Regions from separate parts of the Microbacterium triticisoli genome, predicted to be linked through region 1. Evidence: predicted binding sites of a transcription regulator. Region 1 holds the regulator's gene; each other region holds the start of a gene.
What was found. The regulator HrcA, encoded in region 1, represses chaperone genes, less so after heat shock. The targets are predictions, from matches to a motif close to TTNGCACTCGNNNNNNNCGAGTGCNAA.
Positions count from the first base shown of each region.

Region 2: a site for HrcA is predicted at 1,505-1,531, ahead of groES (co-chaperone GroES). Genes of this name have one in related genera too.
Region 3: a site for HrcA is predicted at 5,109-5,135, ahead of groL (chaperonin GroEL). Genes of this name have one in related genera too.

Region 1 covers NZ_CP107546.1:1,816,984-1,823,179, forward strand. Annotated here, with positions in the region: gene dnaJ (molecular chaperone DnaJ) at 1-1,068, opposite strand, end outside; gene hrcA (heat-inducible transcriptional repressor HrcA) at 1,071-2,099, opposite strand; gene hemW (radical SAM family heme chaperone HemW) at 2,183-3,412, opposite strand; gene OED01_RS09010 (DUF1990 family protein) at 3,412-4,065, opposite strand; gene OED01_RS09015 (DUF1990 domain-containing protein) at 4,076-4,573, opposite strand; gene lepA (translation elongation factor 4) at 4,576-6,196, opposite strand, start outside.
Region 2 covers NZ_CP107546.1:2,462,764-2,468,959, forward strand. Annotated here, with positions in the region: gene rarD (EamA family transporter RarD) at 50-979, opposite strand; gene groES (co-chaperone GroES) at 1,122-1,418, opposite strand; gene OED01_RS12055 (THUMP-like domain-containing protein) at 1,578-2,837, shown strand; gene OED01_RS12060 (hypothetical protein) at 2,844-3,905, opposite strand; gene OED01_RS12065 (hypothetical protein) at 3,902-5,026, opposite strand; gene OED01_RS12070 (hypothetical protein) at 5,110-5,556, opposite strand; gene tsaD (tRNA (adenosine(37)-N6)-threonylcarbamoyltransferase complex transferase subunit TsaD) at 5,553-6,196, opposite strand, start outside.
Region 3 covers NZ_CP107546.1:856,177-862,372, forward strand. Annotated here, with positions in the region: gene OED01_RS04240 (aldo/keto reductase) at 10-996, shown strand; gene OED01_RS04245 (MmcQ/YjbR family DNA-binding protein) at 984-1,379, opposite strand; gene OED01_RS04250 (SOS response-associated peptidase) at 1,379-2,035, opposite strand; gene OED01_RS04255 (DMT family transporter) at 2,097-3,038, shown strand; gene OED01_RS04260 (nitroreductase family protein) at 3,046-3,594, opposite strand; gene msrB (peptide-methionine (R)-S-oxide reductase MsrB) at 3,591-4,010, opposite strand; gene OED01_RS04270 (DUF3263 domain-containing protein) at 4,130-4,387, shown strand; gene OED01_RS04275 (LytR C-terminal domain-containing protein) at 4,457-5,014, shown strand; gene groL (chaperonin GroEL) at 5,172-6,196, shown strand, end outside.

The DNA.
Region 1 (6,196 bases):
CTGCTGGAACTGCGCGAGCTGCGGCTCCGGCGCCTTGGCCTTCTTGGCGAAGTCCTCGATCAGCCGCCGCTGAGCGGAGTCCAGCTTGGTGGGCGTCAGCACCTGGACGCCGACGCGCAGGTCGCCGCGTTGCGTGCCGCGCAGCGGCGTGATGCCGCGGCCCTTGATTGTCAGGACGTCACCGGATTGCACGCCGGGACGGATCTCGAGCTCGACAGGACCGTCAAGGCCATCGATCGTCGTCTCGGTGCCCAGCACCGCATCCGTCATCGCGACTTCGAGCGTCGCAAGCAGGTCGTCGCCCTCACGGCTGTAGGTCGGATGCGGGGCCACGGTCACCTCGACGTACAGGTCACCGTTGGGGCCACCCGCCTTGCCGACCTCGCCGGAGCCGGGCAGCTGCAGACGCAGGCCCGTCTCGACACCGGCCGGGATGTCGAGCGACACCGTGCGGCGCGACCGGACGCGTCCCTGACCGCCGCACGTCGCGCACGGGTACGGGATCGTCGTGCCGTAGCCCTCGCAGGTCCCGCAGGGCTGAGAGGTGACGACGTTGCCGAGAAGGCTGCGCACCTGACGCTGCACGTGACCGGAGCCGCCGCAGATGTCGCACGTCACCGGAGAGGTGCCCTCCTGGCAGCAGGAGCCGTTGCAGGTCTCACACAACACCGCCGTGTCGACCTCGATGTCACGGTGCGCGCCGAAGACCACGTCACCGAGGTCCAGGTTGACGCGCACCAGCGCGTCCTGACCGCGCTCTCGACGCGATCTCGGACGGGCGCTGCGTCCGCCGCCGGCCGCCCCGAAGAACGTCTCGAAGATGTCGCCGAACCCGCCGAAGCCGCCGCCGAACCCGCCGTTCTCATCGCCGCCCATGTCGTAGCGACGGCGGGACTCCTCGTCGCTGAGCACGTCGTAGGCGTGCGTGACGAGTTTGAACCGCTCGGATGCATCCTCACCCGGGTTGACGTCCGGGTGCAGCTGCCGAGCGAGCCGCCGATACGCCTTCTTGATCTCGTCCTGGGACGCGTCGCGCGCCACCCCGAGGACCTCATAGTGGTCCGCCACAGTCACCTCTCGTCTTCGTCGAGCAGCCGGGACAGGTAACGGGCCACGGCCCGCGCTGCTGCCAGATTGCTCGGATAGTCCATCCGGGTCGGACCCATCACGCCGACGCGCGCCATCCCACCGGGGGTGGCGTAGTTGCTGGCCACGATGGATGCCTCACCCAGACCGAACGGCTCGTTCTCGGTGCCGATGCTGGCCGCGAGCCCCTGCTCGTCGGTCACCATCTCGCTCATCAGCCGCAGCAGCGTCACCTGCTCCTCGATCGCTTCGAGGAGGGGATGGATGCTGCCGCGGAAGTCCTGTCCGCGCCGCGCCAACGTCGCGGCGCCTGCCATGACGAGCTTCTCCTGCCGGAACTCGTCCAGCTCTTCCGCGATGACGCCGGCCAGAACGCTCTGGGCGATGTCCGACCGCCCAGGTTTCACGGTCGCGGCAAGGCCGCCGACCAGTTCGCGTGCTTCGCTCACGGCGCGCCCCGTGATCGAGGCGGACAGCCGGGCGCGGAGCACGGCGACCTCGGCCTCGTCGAGATCGACCGGGAGCCCGGCGATGCGCTGCGAGACCCCACCAGCGTCGGTCACCAGCACGACCAGCAGCCGGTTCGGCGCGAGCGCGACGAGTTCGAGATGTGTCAGATGCGCGCGCGCGAAGGAGGGGTACTGCGCCAGGGCGACCTGGCCGGTGAGCTGGGTCAGCACGCGCACCGTGCGCGCCATCAGATCATCCAGGTCGGCCGGGTCCGCGAGGAATGTCTCGATCGCGCTGCGCTGCGCCGTCGAGAGGGGCCGGAGCTGGGCGAGGTGGTTGACGAACACGCGGTAGCCCTTGTCGGTCGGCACGCGGCCGGACGACGTGTGCGGAGCGGTGATGAGCTCCTCGTCCTCGAGCAGTGCCATGTCGTTGCGGATCGTCGCCGCCGACACGCCGAACGAGTAGCGATCGACGATGGACTTGCTGCCGACCGGCTCGTGGGTGGCGACGTAATCCTGCACGATCGCCCGCAGGACCTGCAGACCGCGCTCACTGACCATGACCCGTCTCCCTCCCGCTGGCACTCACGGCTTCAGAGTGCCAATTCTATCCCTCGGTGGCGTGACAGCGCGCGCGACGTCGCTCACCGACCGGATTCGTCGGTGAGCTCGCGCACCACGGCGTCGGCCAGGAGGCGGCCCCTGAGCGTCAGCTGCACCCGGCCGCGCAGAGCGGGCGCCGCCTCGACGAGTCCATCGGCGATGAGGCCGGCGACACGGGATCGATTGCCCTCCGGCAGTTCGGCGATCGCGATCCCCTCGCGGATCCTACTGAGCAGCAGCACACGCTCCAGCATCCGGGATTCGTCGTCGGGGCGCTCGGTTCCGGCGGCGGGCGACTCGGATGCCGCGAGCCGCTGCGCATAGGCCGCCGGATGCTTGACGTTCCACCACCGCAGCCCCGCGACGTGGCTGTGCGCCCCTGGCCCGAAGCCCCACCAGTCGGTGCCGCGCCAGTAGGCGAGGTTGTGGCGGGAGCGCTGGTCAGGGGTCCGAGACCAGTTGCTCACTTCGTACCAGTCGAATCCGGCGTCCGCCAGGCGTCGATCGGCGAGCTCGTACATGTCGGCCTGCAGGTCGTCGTCCGGCGTCGGCACCTCGCCGCGGCGGATCTGGCGTGCGAGCTTCGTGCCGTCCTCGATGATGAGGGCGTACGCCGAGATATGGTCAGGGTCCAGCCCGAGGGCGGCGTCCAACGATCGCTCCCAGTCCTCCAGCGACTCCCCCGGCGCGCCGTAGATGAGGTCGACGCTCACCGCGAGCCCGGCCCCGCGCGCCGCGTCCACCGCGGTCCGCACGTTCGACGGTTCGTGCGTGCGGTCGAGCGCCGTGAGCACGTGCGGCACGGCGGACTGCATGCCGATCGACAGGCGCGTCACGCCGGCATCCGCCAGCGTCCGAGCGACCTGCGGGGTGACCGTGTCCGGATTCGCCTCCACGGTGACCTCGGCTCCGTCACGCAGGCCGAAGGCGTCGGTCGCTGCGGTCAGCATCCGTGCCAGGTCCCCGGGCGGCAGCAGCGTGGGGGTTCCTCCCCCGAAGAAGACCGTGTCCATGGGGCGCAGCGCACCGGCCTCGGCGAGCACACGGCGCGCGAGATCGATCTCGGCGATCAGCGTCGAGGCGTAGTCCTCCTGCTTGGCGCCGCGGAGCTCGCTCGAGGTGTACGTGTTGAAATCGCAGTAGCCGCAACGGACCCGGCAGAACGGCACATGCAGATACGCGGAGAACGGGGTCTGCGGATCGATCGTCAGATCGGCGGGCAAACGCCCGTCCACCGGCGCGGGGTCGCCGATCGGAAGAGGTCCGGCCATCAGAGCGGCGTCGCGTACAGCGGCGAGATCGCCCGCAGGTACCGGGCGAACAGCTCGCGGCGACGGCGCTTCACCAGCGTCGGCAGCGTGCGGTAGAGCAGACCGTTCGGCGCGTCGAACGCCCGGACCGTGAACCACACCTCGTCGTTGTCCTCGCGCCATTCGACGTCGAACGACTCCTCGCCGCGGACGACGGAGCCGCCCACCGTGCCGAGCACGAAGCCCACCCGTCGCGCCTCCTCGGTGACCGAGATCACGCGCAGTTCGGCATCCGCTCGCATGCCGGCGACGCGCCCGCGCAGATGCACGGTCATGCCCGCGCCGGCGTAGGGCAGGCCCTCCGAGTCGAACCGCTGCTCGACGTCGCGCCGGCTGGGGGCGATGGCGTTGCCCTCGGCATCGAAGCTGACGCCCGCGTAGGAGGGACCGGATGCCGGTCGCACATCCTCGACGGAGAGCCCGGCCGCGCGCTGCGCCGTCCACGACAGCAGAGCGTCACCGGCGGTGCGGAACCGCTCGACTCCGCTGCCGATCCGCCAGGATTCCTCGGCCGGGATGCTGTTCTCCGGCGGGTACTGCATGAGGTCGGGGGCATGCGTCGCCCCCACGGCCGCATAGTCCACCGTGTCGTCTCGGAAGGTACCGCGCCGCATGTTCTCCAGCCTACCCATCCTGCCTGGGAGCGCCCTGGCGACGCACGGCGTCCTGCACGATCCGTATGTAGCGACGGTGCGTGGATCGCTGCAGGATCCGCAATGCCGGCGCGACCATCCGCCATCGCAGCGACGACGGGCACGACACCGAACGTGCGGTGAACACGCCGTCGGGATCCAGCACGAACGATTCCTCCCCGTGCAGTGGATGCCCGGGTCGCGTCTCATAGCCGAACCCCGATGCGTCGGCCCAGACCACGCGCACCGGCTCCGCGAAACGGATGCCGAGCACGCGCTTGGCCAGCACGCCCTCTGCATCCGAAGACGGAGGTGCCTCCGGCGTCTCGAATCCTGCCCGCCGTTTGAGTTCCCAGCCGCCGATCAACTCCGCCACTGCGGCGCGGGCACCGGTCGGCACGATGACCGAGTTCTCCTCGAGACGCAGCCCCTGCGGAACGTCGACCACCGGATGCCGCGTGATCCCGCGCGGATACGGCGGCAGCGGCATCCCTACTTCTTGTCCTTGCCTTCGACGTCTCCCGAGAGCGCGGCGATGAACGCCTCCTGGGGGACCTCGACGCGACCGACCATCTTCATGCGCTTCTTGCCCTCCTTCTGCTTCTCGAGGAGTTTGCGCTTGCGGGTGATGTCACCGCCGTAGCACTTGGCGAGCACGTCCTTGCGGATCGCGCGGATCGTCTCGCGCGCGATGATGCGGGCGCCGATGGCCGCCTGGATCGGCACCTCGAACTGCTGGCGAGGGATGAGCTTGCGCAGGCGCTCGGCCATCATCGTGCCGTAGGCGTAGGCCTTGTCACGGTGCACGATCGAGCTGAACGCGTCGACCTTCTCGCCCTGGAGCAGGATGTCGACCTTCACGAGGTCGGCCTCCTGCTGTCCGGCGGGCTCGTAGTCCAGCGACGCATACCCCTGCGTCTTGGACTTGAGCTGATCGAAGAAGTCGAACACGATCTCGCCGAGCGGCATGTTGTAGCGCAGCTCGACGCGCTCCTCCGAGAAGTACTCCATCCCGAGCAGCGAACCGCGGCGCGACTGGCACAGCTCCATGACGGTGCCGACGTAGTCCTTGGGCAGCAGGATCGCGGTCTTCACCACGGGCTCCGACACCGAGCCGATGCGGCCGTCCGGGTATTCGCTCGGGTTCGTCACCGTCACGGTCTCGCCCGTGTCGCTCGTGAGCACCTCGTAGATCACGCTCGGCGCCGTGGTGATGAGGTCCAGACCGAACTCCCGCTCGAGGCGTTCGGTGATGATCTCGAGATGCAGCAGACCGAGGAAGCCGCAACGGAAACCGAAGCCGAGCGCGACGGAGGTCTCCGGCTCGTACTGCAGCGACGCATCCGAGAGCTTCAGCTTGTCCAGCGCCTCGCGCAGCTCGGCGTAGTCGCTGCCGTCGATCGGGTAGATCCCCGAGAACACCATCGGCTTCGGGTCCGTGTACCCGGGCAGCGCCTGGGTGGAGGGCTTGCGCGCGGTGGTGATCGTGTCGCCGACCTTCGACAGCCGCACGTCCTTCACGCCCGTGATCAGGTAACCGACCTCGCCCACACCGAGGCCCTTGGAGGGCACAGGCTCCGGGCTCGACACGCCGACTTCGAGCGCCTCGTGCGTCGCACCCGTGGACATCATCTGGATGCGCTCGCGCGGGCTCAGGCTGCCGTCGACCATGCGGACGTACGTGACGACCCCGCGGTACGCGTCGTAGACGGAGTCGAAGATCATCGCCCTGGCCGGGGCCTCCGCGTCACCGGTCGGCGCGGGGATCTCCTGGACGAGCCGGTCGAGGAGATCCTCGACGCCGACACCGGTCTTGCCCGACACGCGCAGCACGTCCTCCGGCTTGCCTCCGATGAGCGACGCCAGTTCCTTGGCGTACTTCTCCGGATCGGCGGCGGGGAGGTCGATCTTGTTGAGCACCGGAATGATGTGCAGGTCGTTCTCGAGCGCGAGATACAGGTTCGCCAGCGTCTGGGCCTCGATGCCCTGGGCGGCGTCGACGAGCAGGATCGCCCCCTCGCAGGCGGCGAGCGACCGGGACACCTCGTAGGTGAAGTCGACGTGACCCGGTGTGTCGATCATGTTCAGCGCGAACGTCTCGCCGGCGATCTCC
Region 2 (6,196 bases), 650 kb from region 1:
GTGCGCTAACGATCTGATTTCGCGCAGATGACGACGCGGATGCCGCGGATCAGACGAGTTCGGCCGCCGGCATTCGGCGGTGCCGCCGTGCGGCGAGGACGAGGTCGACCACGAAGACGGCAACCGCCGCCCAGACCAGGATGAAGCCGATCCAGCGCTCGGTCGGCATCGGTTCGTGCAGGAGGACCACGCCGATGAGGAACTGCATGATCGGGGTGATGAACTGGATCATCCCGATCACGGTGAGATTGATGCGTCGTGCACCGGAGGCGAACAGCAGCAGGGGAACCGCGGTCGCGACGCCGGCGAAGGACAGCAGGAGCGTGTGCCAGACGCCGTTGTTCCCGATCGTGATGCCGGTGGTCGCGCCGACCGCGATCAACTGGACGACCGCGATGGGGATGAGCCAGAACGATTCGACGGTCAGCCCGCTGACGGCATCCACCGACGGACCGATCTTCTTCTTGATCAGACCGTAGACGCCGAACGAGAGCGTGAGCGTCAGCGCGATCCACGGGACCGTGCCGTACCCCACGATGATCACGACGACCGCGAGCGCGGCGATGCCGACCGCTGCCCACTGCAGCCGGCGCATCCGCTCGTGCAGGACGAACACTCCCAGCAGCACCGTCGTGATCGGGTTGATGAAGTACCCCAGGGCGGTTTCGACCACCTTGTCGTCGAGCGTGCCGATGAGGAACGCCTGCCAGTTGACGTAGATGAGGACGCCGGCGAGCGCGGTGAGGCCGAGCAGGCGCGGCTGCCGGACGATGGCCAGGAGCCGCTGCCACCCCCGCGTGATCGCGAGCAGGATGACGCAGAACGCGAGCGAGAAGAGCACCCGCCAGGCGACGACCTCCCAGGGGCCGGTGGGCGCGAGCAGGAGGAAGTACAGCGGGAGGACGCCCCAGAGCAGGTACGCGCCGAGGGCGTACAACGCCCCGGTGGTCTGCTCCGTGCGGGGCGGGGTCTTCGTGATCACTGATCCACCCTACGACCGGGCCCGGACGTCGGATGCCACGAGCTGCCACGTTGGCAGGAAACGGATCAGCCCTGGCCGGGGAAGCACGAAGGCCCGGATGCGTGATGCATCCGGGCCTTCGAAGCGATGGTCGCTCAGATCAGCGCACGACGACCGCGAGGACGTCGCGGGCCGACAGGACGAGGAACTCGTCTGCGCCGAACTTCACCTCGGTGCCGCCGTACTTGCTGTAGAGCACGCGGTCGCCGACGGCGACGTCGAGCGGAACACGGTTGCCGTTGTCATCGATGCGGCCGGGGCCCACGGCCACGACCTCGCCCTCCTGGGGCTTCTCCTTGGCGGTGTCGGGGATGACCAGTCCACTCGCGGTGGTCTGCTCGGCCTCGACCTGCTTGATGACGATGCGGTCCTCGAGCGGCTTGATGGAAACCGACACGGTCTACCTCTTCTTTCTTGACGCTGACACGAAAGACTCGTTCGCACTCTCAACCCGAGAGTGCTAATGCCAGTGTATGACGTCGGCTGGCACTCACGCAATGCGAGTGCCAGTGAGGCGTAACGCGCTGGGCGAACGCGTGCCGCGTAGGCTGAACCGGTGGAGATGACCGAGCTCGCCGCCCTGCTCACCCCGGACGGACTGGATCTGCTCGACGACGTCGGGAGCATCGAGTCCACAACCGATGTGGCGAGAGTCGTCTCACGTCTGCGTGCCGCCGGCCACTCCCCCGAACTGGTCTCCGCCGTCGTCGGTCAGGCGAGGCTGCGCACCAAGGCCACCGCGAAGTTCGGCCCGTTCGCACAGCGGATGCTGTTCACGCAGGCAGGTCTCGAGCAGGCCACGCGTCTGGGCGTCGCGGCTCGGCACGCCGGGCGCATGCGGAACGCGGGGATCGCGCACGTGGCGGATCTCGGCTGCGGCATCGGCGGAGACGCGCTCGCGTTCGCGGGCGCCGGGCTGACCGTCACGGCCGTCGACGTCGATGAGGTCACGGCGGCGATCGCGGCGTACAACCTGGCGGCGTTCGGCGAGGATGCCTCCGTGTCGCACGGGACGGCGGAGGATGCGGTGAGCACGATCTTCGGAGATGTGCGCCATCTTCGGAGGTTCACCCCCGAAACGTCCGAAGACGACGCACATCTCCGCGGGAACAGCACAGCGATCTGGATGGACCCGGCGCGCCGCACCTCCGGTCACAGCGAGACGCTGCGCGTGACGGCATCCGACTACTCCCCCTCGCTGGACTGGGCGTTCGACGTGGCCACCCGCATCCCGACCGGCATCAAGCTCGGTCCGGGGCACGACAGGGACGCGCTCCCCGAGGATGCCGAGGCGCAATGGGTGAGCGCTGAGGGCAGCGTCGTCGAGCTCGTCGTCTGGACCGGCGCTCTGGCGCGGGAAGGCGTCCGCCGCGCCGCGCTCGTGATCCGCGGCGACGAGTCGCACGAGCTGACTGCGGGAGCCGATGCCGAGGATGCCGAGGTGCGCCCGCTCGGCGCCTTCGTCCACGAACCGGACGGCGCTGTCATCCGTGCCCGTCTGATCGGCGACGTCGCACGGAGCCTCGACGCCGGGATGCTGGACGAGCACATCGCGTATCTCACGGGGGATGCCGCGGTCACCAGCCCGTTCGTGCAGTCGTTCCGCGTGCGCGAGTCGATGCCGGCGAACATCAAGGCGATCAACGCCGCCCTGCGCCGAGCCGACATCGGAACGCTGGAGATCAAGAAGCGCGGCATGGACATCGATCCGGCATCCTTCCGCCGCAAGCTGAAGCTGAGCGGGTCGCGGAGCGCGACGCTGATCCTCGCGCGGATCGGCGATCACCGGACGGCTGTGCTGGCCGATCGGGTCTGAGGCTGCTCAGCCGATGGGCTGGATCTCGTCCTCTGGTGTGCGCGTGATCAGGAGCTGACGCGACGCCGGGTCGGGGAACGTGAGCTCGAACGTGGTCCGTTCTCCGGCGCCGTCCGGTTCGCCCATGTCGTGGGAGATGATGTCGAGACGCAGCGGCGCGTCCGCCACGCCCTGTGTCGAGGTGCAAGTGAAGAACGGACCGCCGGACTCGCCGACGTAGGTCAGGCACGACTGCCCTCCGGCGATCGTGGTGAGCCACACCGGGTACTCCTCGAAGGCTCCGACCACCTCGAACGATTCCACGACGAACTCCCGTGAGATCAGGGCGGTGTCCCGCGCGAGAGCATCCGCGGACACGGGTCCTGCCTCCGAGGACTCGATCCAGTGCGTCGAGAGCCGACCGGTGAGCTCACCGTCGGGCGATATCAGCGCCAGCGCCGTCGTGATCGTGACGGAGTCGCGCTCCGCGTCGGCACGCGGGTAGGACGCCACGAGCGAATCCCGCCGCACGACGTACTCCTCCGCGCACGTCGCTGCATCGCCGTCCGCATCCCCGACGATGACGCAGAGCTCCGCGCCGTGATCCTTCGTCGCGGCCCACACGACGGGGCTCGCGTCGCCACTGATCTGCGTGGCGGTGTCGACCGCGATGGCCCGCAACGAGCCTTCGTCGTACTCCCCCGCCGCGGCGAGGGCGTCCTGCCACTCCTGCTGCTGCGAGGTCAGCTCGATCGTGGACGACGACGCTCCGGTCGCCAGCGCCCATCCGACGCCGGTCCCCACGACGACCGCGAGAGCGATGACGGCCGCCGGAATGAGCCTGCGTCGACGCGGCGGCGGTGACTGCGCGTCGTCGACGGGCCCGGTGGCGGGTTCTTCCGGCTCGACCGGCTCGACCGGGTCGGTCGTCTGGGATGCCCCAGGCGCTGGATCGGCGACTCGGTCCGGCGTGCGCGTCGCGTCCTGCAACTCCCTGAGCCGCTCCGCCTCGGCATCCGTGAGCGAGCCGTTCGGTCCGTAGGCCTTCGCTCTCAGAGAAGCGAGCTCCGCAGCATCCGCTTCCCTCACGGCTCCACGTCTCCGGTCCGGTCGTCGATCCCTGTATCGACACCGGGAGCGGGCACGCGTTCGATCGTGAGCAACGGGCCGCGCGAGCTGGAGACGGTCACCTGGTAGCGCGTGACGGTGCCGTCGGGGCCGGCGATCTCCAGGGTCACGTCCTCGTCGGCGTACTGGGTGCACGCCCGATCGACGCCGTCGATCACGGCGACGAGGATGCACGTGCCCATGCCCGTGTACTCCAGCCAGATCGGGGTCTCGTCGTCGTATCCGACGATCTGCAGCGTCTCTCCGGGGATGCCGGTCTCGCTCTCGATCCGATCGATGTAGGCGAGCTCGCTCGCGGTGTACTGCGCGCGCCAGTCCCACCGGTCAGCCGTCCAGAAACGACTGACCATCGTGATGTCGCCGTCGACGTCTCGGACGAGGCTGACATCCAGGCTTCCGGCCGGGCTGCCTTCGGTCTCCGGAATGTCCAGCGAGGTGCCCAGCCAGAACCCGTTCTCCTCGATCTGATCGGTCGGGTGGCACCCGTTCGCCTCGCTCGTGTCGCGAGTGATGACGACGCACTGCATCTCGCCGTCCTGCCTGGTCGCGTTCCAGACCGTCGCGCCGTGCGACTGCCCGATGGGCGTGATCGAGCCGGGGTCGTAATCTCCCGCTTCCTCGAGCGCGGCCTGCTCGGCACCGACCGCGATCGAGAGCGCGATCGATCGCACCACGCTCTGTCCGAACACGGCGAAGCCCGCACCGAATCCGAGGAGGAGCGCGACGGCGACGGCCGCGAACGGGAACCACCGGCGTTTCGAGATGCCGCGCAGACCGGCGGATGCCGCACGGGTGTCGGCCGGCTCGGTGTCCGTGCCTTCCTCAGGCTCGTCGAGGGACTCCGGCTCCCGGAATACGGTGGAGCCCGCAGCCGGCGGGTCGATCGTGCGGCTGGCCTGCGCCGGCGCTTCGTCGTGATGTCCGGCCTCGAGCTCCGTGCTCGCTGCGCGCGCAGGGGCCGTCCCGCGTGCGCGCGCCTGCAACTCCTCGAGGCGCTCCGCCTCGGCAGCCGTCAGCTCGCCACCGGGTCCGTAGGCCTTCTCCCGCAGTTCGCGCAGCTCGTCGTCAACGCTCTCCGCCATCGCCGCTCCCCCTCATCAGTCCGCGTCGTCCGGACCGTCGACGCCCGCGCCGCTCTGCGCGTTCCCCCGGCGACAGCATCCGACTACCCGAAGGTTCCCGGTTGCATGGCTGCCCAGACGAGCCAGCCACCGCTGTACAGTGTCGCGATGATTCCCAGCACGAGCGCCCAGATCGCGATCGGCCGGCTCTCCAACGGGCGCCGCAGCGACATGATGGCCGCGATCACGGCGACGATCGCCACCGGGATGCCCCAGCCGACGAAGAACGAGGCGATCAGCGCGACGACCGCGGCCAGCAGCGCCCACGGAGCGAGTCGCGTGTTGTCCTCGATCGGATCGGTCGTGCTCGGCTCCCACGAGCCCACAGCGTCCGCGTCCGGACCGCTCACCACCACGGGTTCGATGCCGACGGGTCCCGTGGGCAGCTTCGTGTAGCCCTCGCGCCGCGCACCCGGCAGTCGCGCGCTTCCGGCAGGCCTCTCCACGTCGGGGCTGGCGCCCTCCAGCTGCGGACGTGTCTCATCGCTCATGCGGCGGCCTCCGCGCGCTCGGCGATCTGGATCTCGGTCACCGGCAGTGTCGAGTCGGCGCCGAAGGCCAGCGTGGACGGGCGTCGCCCGGACGAGATCAGCTCGGCCGCCAGCGCCGCGATCATGGCACCGTTGTCTGTGCACAGCGACAGCGGCGGGATGCGCACGGTCACGCCCGCAGCCTGCGCCCGTGTCAGCGCGACCTCGCGCAGGCGTCTGTTGGCGATGACGCCTCCGCCGAGCAGCAGACGGGGCACACCCAGATCCTGACACGCGGCGAGCGCCTTCGTCACGAGCACGTCGACGACCGCTTCGCGGAAGCTCGCGGCGACGTCCGCGACGGGAACCGGCGACCCTTCGGCCTCGCAGCGCTCGACCCACCGTGCGACCGCGGTCTTGAGCCCGGAGAACGAGAAGTCGTACCGGTGCTTCGCCATGTCGGATGCCCGGGACAGCCCTCGGGGGAATCGGATGGCGTTCGGGTCGCCGTCCGCTGCCGCCCGGTCGATCTCCGGTCCGCCGGGGTACGGCAGCGACAGCAGCCGAGCGACCTTGTCGAACGCCTCCCCCGCCGCGTCGTCCATGGTCTCGCCGAGCAGCTCGACGTCCGTGGTCAGATCGCGCACATGCAGCAGCGACG
Region 3 (6,196 bases), 960 kb from region 1:
ATGGCACGCATGGACTACACCTCTCTCGGACGCACCGGCACGCAGGTCTCGCGCATCGTCCTCGGAACCATGAACTTCGGCGACCGCACGTCGGAGGAGGAGTCGTTCGCGATCATGGATCGCGCGGTCGAGCTCGGCGTGAACTTCTTCGACACCGCCAACGCATACGGCGGCAGCGGCGGACGCGGCGCGACCGAGGAGATCATCGGACGCTGGTTCGCCGCACGTCCGGGTGTGCGCGACGACATCGTCCTCGCCACGAAGGTCCACTCGCCGATGGTGGCGCCCACGGACGACGGCGATGTCGTCAACGCCCGCGGAGCGTCCGCCTGGCAGGTGCGCCGCGAGGCGATCGGGTCGCTGCGTCGACTGCAGACCGACCGCATCGACCTCTACCAGTTCCACCACATCGACCGTCACATCCCGTGGGAGGAGATGTGGCAGGCCATGGAGATCCTGGTCGCCCGCGGCGAGGTCGTCTACACGGGCAGCTCCAACTTCGCCGCCTGGAACATCGCGCAGGCCAACGAGATCGCGAAGCAGCGGCACTTCCTCGGTCTGGTCAGCGAGCAGTCCCTGTACAACCTCACGCAGCGCATGATCGAGCTCGAGGTCCTCCCTGCCGCTCGCCACTACGGGCTCGGCGTCCTGCCGTGGTCGCCGCTCGGCGGCGGACTGCTCAGCGGAGGATCCACCGACGCGAACGCCCGCTCGAACACCGGGCGCGCAGCCGAGCTCCGTGCCTCGCATCAGGATCAGGTCGACGCATACGAGCGCTTCGCCCACGAGCGGGGCTGGAAGCCGGCGGCTCTCGGGCTGGCGTGGCTGCTGCATCAGCCCGGCGTGACGGGACCCATCATCGGTCCCCGCACCGTCGCGCAGCTGGAGTCGGCCGTCGCGGCCCTCGACATCGCGTTGAGCGAGGACGACCTCCGTGCGCTCGATGAGATCTTCCCCGGTCCTGGCGGCCAGGCTCCGGAGGCCTACGCCTGGTGAGGTGAGGCGACGCCGAACACGTCGGGATCGACGGGGCGCTGCGCGCGCGGCAGCTTCGCCACCACCAACCGGTACGACTCGGTCACCAGCTCTTCGATGAGTCCCGGCTCGAGCGACGGACCCGGTGTCACCGAGATCCAGTGCTTCTTGTTCACGTGGTAGCCAGGCGCGATGTCGGCGAAGGTCGCGCAGAGCGCCTCGGCATCCTCGGGGTGCGACTTCACCGTCACCATCGCCCGGCCGGAGTACTGCGTCTGCAGCATGAAGACCTTTCCACGGACCTTGAAGACATCCCACTCCGGGCCGAACGGATGCTCGAGACCGGCGCCGGGCAGCTCGTCGACCCGGGCCGTCGCCGCGGCCAGCAGGGTTTCGTCATCCATCAGAACAGCTTCTCCGCCGCGCCCTTGTCGTTGGCGCGCGGGGTCGCGACGACCCGCCCGTCCAGGGAAGCCGCGGCCGCCAGCGCATCGTCGATCACATCGCGGCCGCCCTCGGCCAGCAGCCAATCGCGTGCGTGGTCGGTCGGGATCAGCACTGGCATCCGATCATGGATCCCGGCCAGGTGCTCGGGGGCGGGGCGCATGACGATCGAGAAGCACGTGAACCACTGGCCGTCCGTCGTGCGGCCCCGCTGCGTGACCGCCGCCATGCCGAACAGGGCACCGCTGTCGAGACCGAACTCGTGCCACACCCGGTCGGGCTTGCGCAGTTCGAACCAGCCCGTCGCCGGGACGATCGCGCGGGAACGAGCCTTGCCAGGCTGATCCTGCAGACGCTCGGAGCGCGTGTTGATCGACGGGAACTTCGCCGGCCCGCCGTTCACGAGGAACCCCCACCACGCGGGCTCCAGCGTCGCCTCGCCGTCGATGGGGAGCACGATCGGATTGAGGTTGCGCAGGTTCTTGCCGGTCGGACGCAGCGTCTCACCGGCGTTGCGCTGCGCCCACTCGCGCAGCCCGTCGAGGATGTCGGCATCCGCCTCGGCCAGCAGCTCGGCGTCGGTGAATCGAGGATCGAGTCCGTAGCTTGCGCACATGCGGCCAGAGTAGTCCTGACCACGGACATCCGGTGCGGACCGGTTCGGGTAGCGTGGCACGGTGCCCACGACCCGCCAGCTGCCCGCCTTCGCGGCGATCGGAGGCGCGGTCGCGATCGGAGCGATGACCGCCGTCCAGGCGCGCATCAACGGCGTCCTCGGCGTCCGTCTCGAAGACGGCGTCGTCGCAGGCCTCGTCTCGTTCGGGTCCGGTCTGCTGCTGCTGGTCGTCCTGGTCGGGGTGGTGCCCTCCGGGCGAGCCGGAATGGTGCGATTGTGGCGCGGCGTTCGGTCGGGCGGCATCCCGCCGTGGATGCTGCTGGGCGGCGCGTGCGGCGCGTTGACCGTCACCACACAGGGACTGACCGCAGCCGTCCTCGGGGTGTCCCTGTTCACAGTCGGCGTGGTGGCCGGGCAGACGCTGCACAGCCTGATCCTCGACCGCATCGGCTTCGGTCCGGCCGGGGTGGTCGCCGTCACCATGGGGCGCGTCGCCGGGGGAGCGCTCGCTCTGGTCGCGGTAGGCATCTCGCTGGGCGGTGACGTGCTCGCCTCGGCGCCGCTGTGGATGCTGATCCTGCCCTTCGCCGCGGGCATCGGCATCGCATGGCAGCAGGCGGCGAACGGCCGGCTCGCGCAGCGCGTCGGGTCGCCGGTGATCGCCACCACGATGAGCTTCATCGCAGGGACCGTCGTGCTCGCGCTCGCCGCCGGCATCAGCGTGATCGTCAACGGGCCACCCGCGTCCCTGCCCACCGAGCCATGGGTGTACCTCGGCGGACTGCTGGGCGTCGTCTACATCTTCCTCGGTGCACGACTGGTCGCGCAGACCGGCGTCCTGCTGCTGGGGCTCGGGTCCGTGCTCGGTCAGCTCATCACGGCCGTGATCATCGATGCCGTCTGGCCCGCCGAGGCAGGGCCGTCGCTCTGGCAGACGGTGGCGATGGTCGCCGTCGCGGTGGCGAGCGTCCTCGTCGCTGTGATCCGTCCGCGCCGGCGCTGAAGGTCGGCTACTTCTTCGACTTCTTCTGCGGCATCCGGGTCAGCAGGGCCCTGGCGTCCACGGGCTTGCGGCGCCCAGGCTTCTTCTCGGGCTTGCCGCCGACGTAGAGCCAGCCCAGCAGTTCTTCGTTCTTCTTGAGCCCGTGCGCCTTCGCGACCGCCTTCGACCGCGTGTAATGCCCGGTGCGCCAGATGACGCCCCAGCCCGCCTCGTCGAGCAGCAGGCTCAGCGTGTGGGCGACGCCGGAGGCGACGGCCTCCTGCTCCCAGCGGGGGACCTTGTCGCTGTTGCGGTAGCTGGCGACGATCGCGATGAGCAGCGAGGCGCGCAACGGCTTCGACGACGGATGCTTGTCGCCCTCCGCTTTTGCGATCGCCGTACCGAGTCGTTCGCGGTCCGCACCGCGCAGCTCGATGAGCCGCCATGGGCGCAACGACGAGTGATCCGCCACGCGCCCTGCAGCCGCGACGAGCGGCAGCAGCTGCTCACGGGTCGGGGCCTCGTCTGTGACCTTCGACCAGGACTGCCGAGCGCGGACCGCGTCGAGTGCGCTCACGCCTGCGGTGCCTCTGGAGTCTCGGGGGAGAAGTTCAGGGCGAGCGAGTTCATGCAGTACCGGTCGCCCGTCGGTGTGCCGAATCCGTCGGGGAAGACGTGGCCCAGGTGCGATCCGCAGTTCGCGCAGCGCACCTCCGTGCGCACCATGCCGAGGGTGGTGTCCTCGATGAGCTCGACCGCCTCAGGGCGGATGGACTCGTAGAAGCTCGGCCAGCCGCAGCCGGAATCGAACTTGGTGCCGCTCCGGAACAGCTCCGCACCGCACGCACCGCAGGTGTAGAGGCCTGCGCGGGCTTCGTCGAGCAGCTCGCCCGTCCAGGCCCGTTCGGTCGCCGCCTGGCGCAGCACCGCGTACTGCTGATCGCTGAGCTCTGCACGCCACTCGGCGTCTGACTTGTTCACGCTGTAGGACATCGGACCTCCTGAGTCGTGAACCATTCTCTCGCGTCCGGGAGCGGATCGGCGCGTGCGGGCTGCAAGCGCGCTGGGAGTGGCTCCCCTGATTGCCGCGGCGCGCGGCGTAGGCTTCGGGCATGCTCGGAGATCTGACGGACCGCGACCGCGCGATTCTCGCGCTCGAGGTCTCCTGGCCGAGGCACAGCGGATCGAAGGAAGAAGCGATCCGCACGCAGCTCGGGATGAGCCCGGCGCGCTACTACCAGCTGCTGTGGCGCCTCATCGACACCGAGCAGGCGCTCGAGCACGACCCTCTGCTGGTCAGGCGCCTCCGGCGGATCCGTGATGCCCGCGGGGTGCAGCGCAGTGCGCGGATGCAGGGCTTCGTCGGCTGAGATCGGGCGACACCCGCATCCTGGACGTCTCCGATGAGGACGCCGAGATGCATGCCATAGCATCGAGGGGTGTCCAAGCCCGTTCGTGATCGATTCGACGACGTCCCCCGCACATCCGGACGTGTAGGCGCGCACCGCGCCGAGAATCCCGGAGGCAACGGCTGGATGGTCCTGCTCTGGTCCGTCGTCGCCGCCCTCGTCCTGCTCGTGGTCGGGATCTTCATCTCGCTCGTCGTCATGGGACGCATCGCGCTGGTCCCCGAGACGCAGGAGACCGTGGCACCCACTCCGCAGGAGACCGCGGTCCTGGACACCTCCTACTCGGTCCTCATCCTCAACGCCACGCCGGACGACGGCCTCGACGATCAGATGCGCGACGAACTGATCAACGCCGGATTCACTGCTGACCTCGTCCTGGCCACGGACGGGAACGCCGACGATTTCCCCGAGACGACGATCTACTACATCGACGCGGCGGATGAGGAGGCCGCGCTCGCGCTGGCCGATCTCATCGGCGGCGCGGCGGTGGAGCAGAGCGACTACTACGCCGCGATGAACGACACCGGACAGGCCCAGTTGACGGTCGTGATCGGTCTCGATCGCGTGGAAGAGGCACCCGCCGAGTAGGCCGCCGACGAGCGCCGGCAGCCTCCGACCGGCGACTGTTTCTCCCGTGGCGTACGCGGCTTGCACTCGATGGGGTCGAGTGCCAGAATGGGCGTTAGCACTCGATCACTCTGAGTGCTAAACCGAACGTATACGTCCAGGAGGGACGACAAAACTCATGGCAAAGATCATCGCTTTCGATGAGGAGGCCCGTCGCGGTCTCGAGCGCGGCCTGAACATCCTCGCCGACGCTGTCAAGGTGACCCTCGGCCCGCGCGGTCGCAACGTCGTACTCGAGAAGAAGTGGGGCGCACCCACGATCACGAACGACGGCGTCTCGATCGCCAAGGAGATCGAGCTGGACGACCCGTACGAGAAGATCGGCGCGGAGCTCGTCAAGGAGGTCGCCAAGAAGACCGATGACGTCGCCGGTGACGGAACAACCACCGCGACCGTGCTCGCTCAGGCGCTCGTCCGCGAAGGCCTGCGCAACGTCGCAGCCGGCGCAGACCCGATCTCACTGAAGAAGGGCATCGAGAAGGCCGTCGCGGCCATCACCGAAGAGCTGCTCTCCAGCGCCAAGGAGATCGAGTCCAAGGAGGAGATCGCGGCCACCGCGTCCATCTCCGCCGCTGACGCCTCGATCGGCGAGTTGATCGCCGAGGCGATCGACAAGGTCGGCAAGGAGGGCGTCGTCACCGTCGAGGAGTCGCAGACCTTCGGCACCGAGCTCGAGCTCACCGAGGGCATGCGCTTCGACAAGGGCTACATCAACCCCTACTTCGTCACGGACCCCGACCGCCAGGAAGCCGTGTTCGAGGAGCCCTACATCCTCATCGCCAACTCGAAGATCTCGAACATCAAGGACCTGCTCCCGGTGGTCGACAAGGTCATCCAGGACGGCAAGGAGCTCGTCATCATCGCCGAGGACGTCGAGGGCGAGGCGCTCGCGACTCTCGTGCTCAACAAGATCCGCGGCATCTTCAAGTCGGCTGCCGTCAAGGCTCCCGGCTTCGGCGACCGCCGCAAGGCGCAGCTGCAGGACATCGCGATCCTCACCGGTGGTCAGGTCATCACCGAAGAGGTCGGTCTCAAGCTCGAGAACACGACGCTGGATCTGCTCGGCCGTGCGCGCAAGGTCATCATCACCAAGGATGAGACCACGATCATCGAGGGCGCCGGCGAGGCTGACGCCATCGAGGG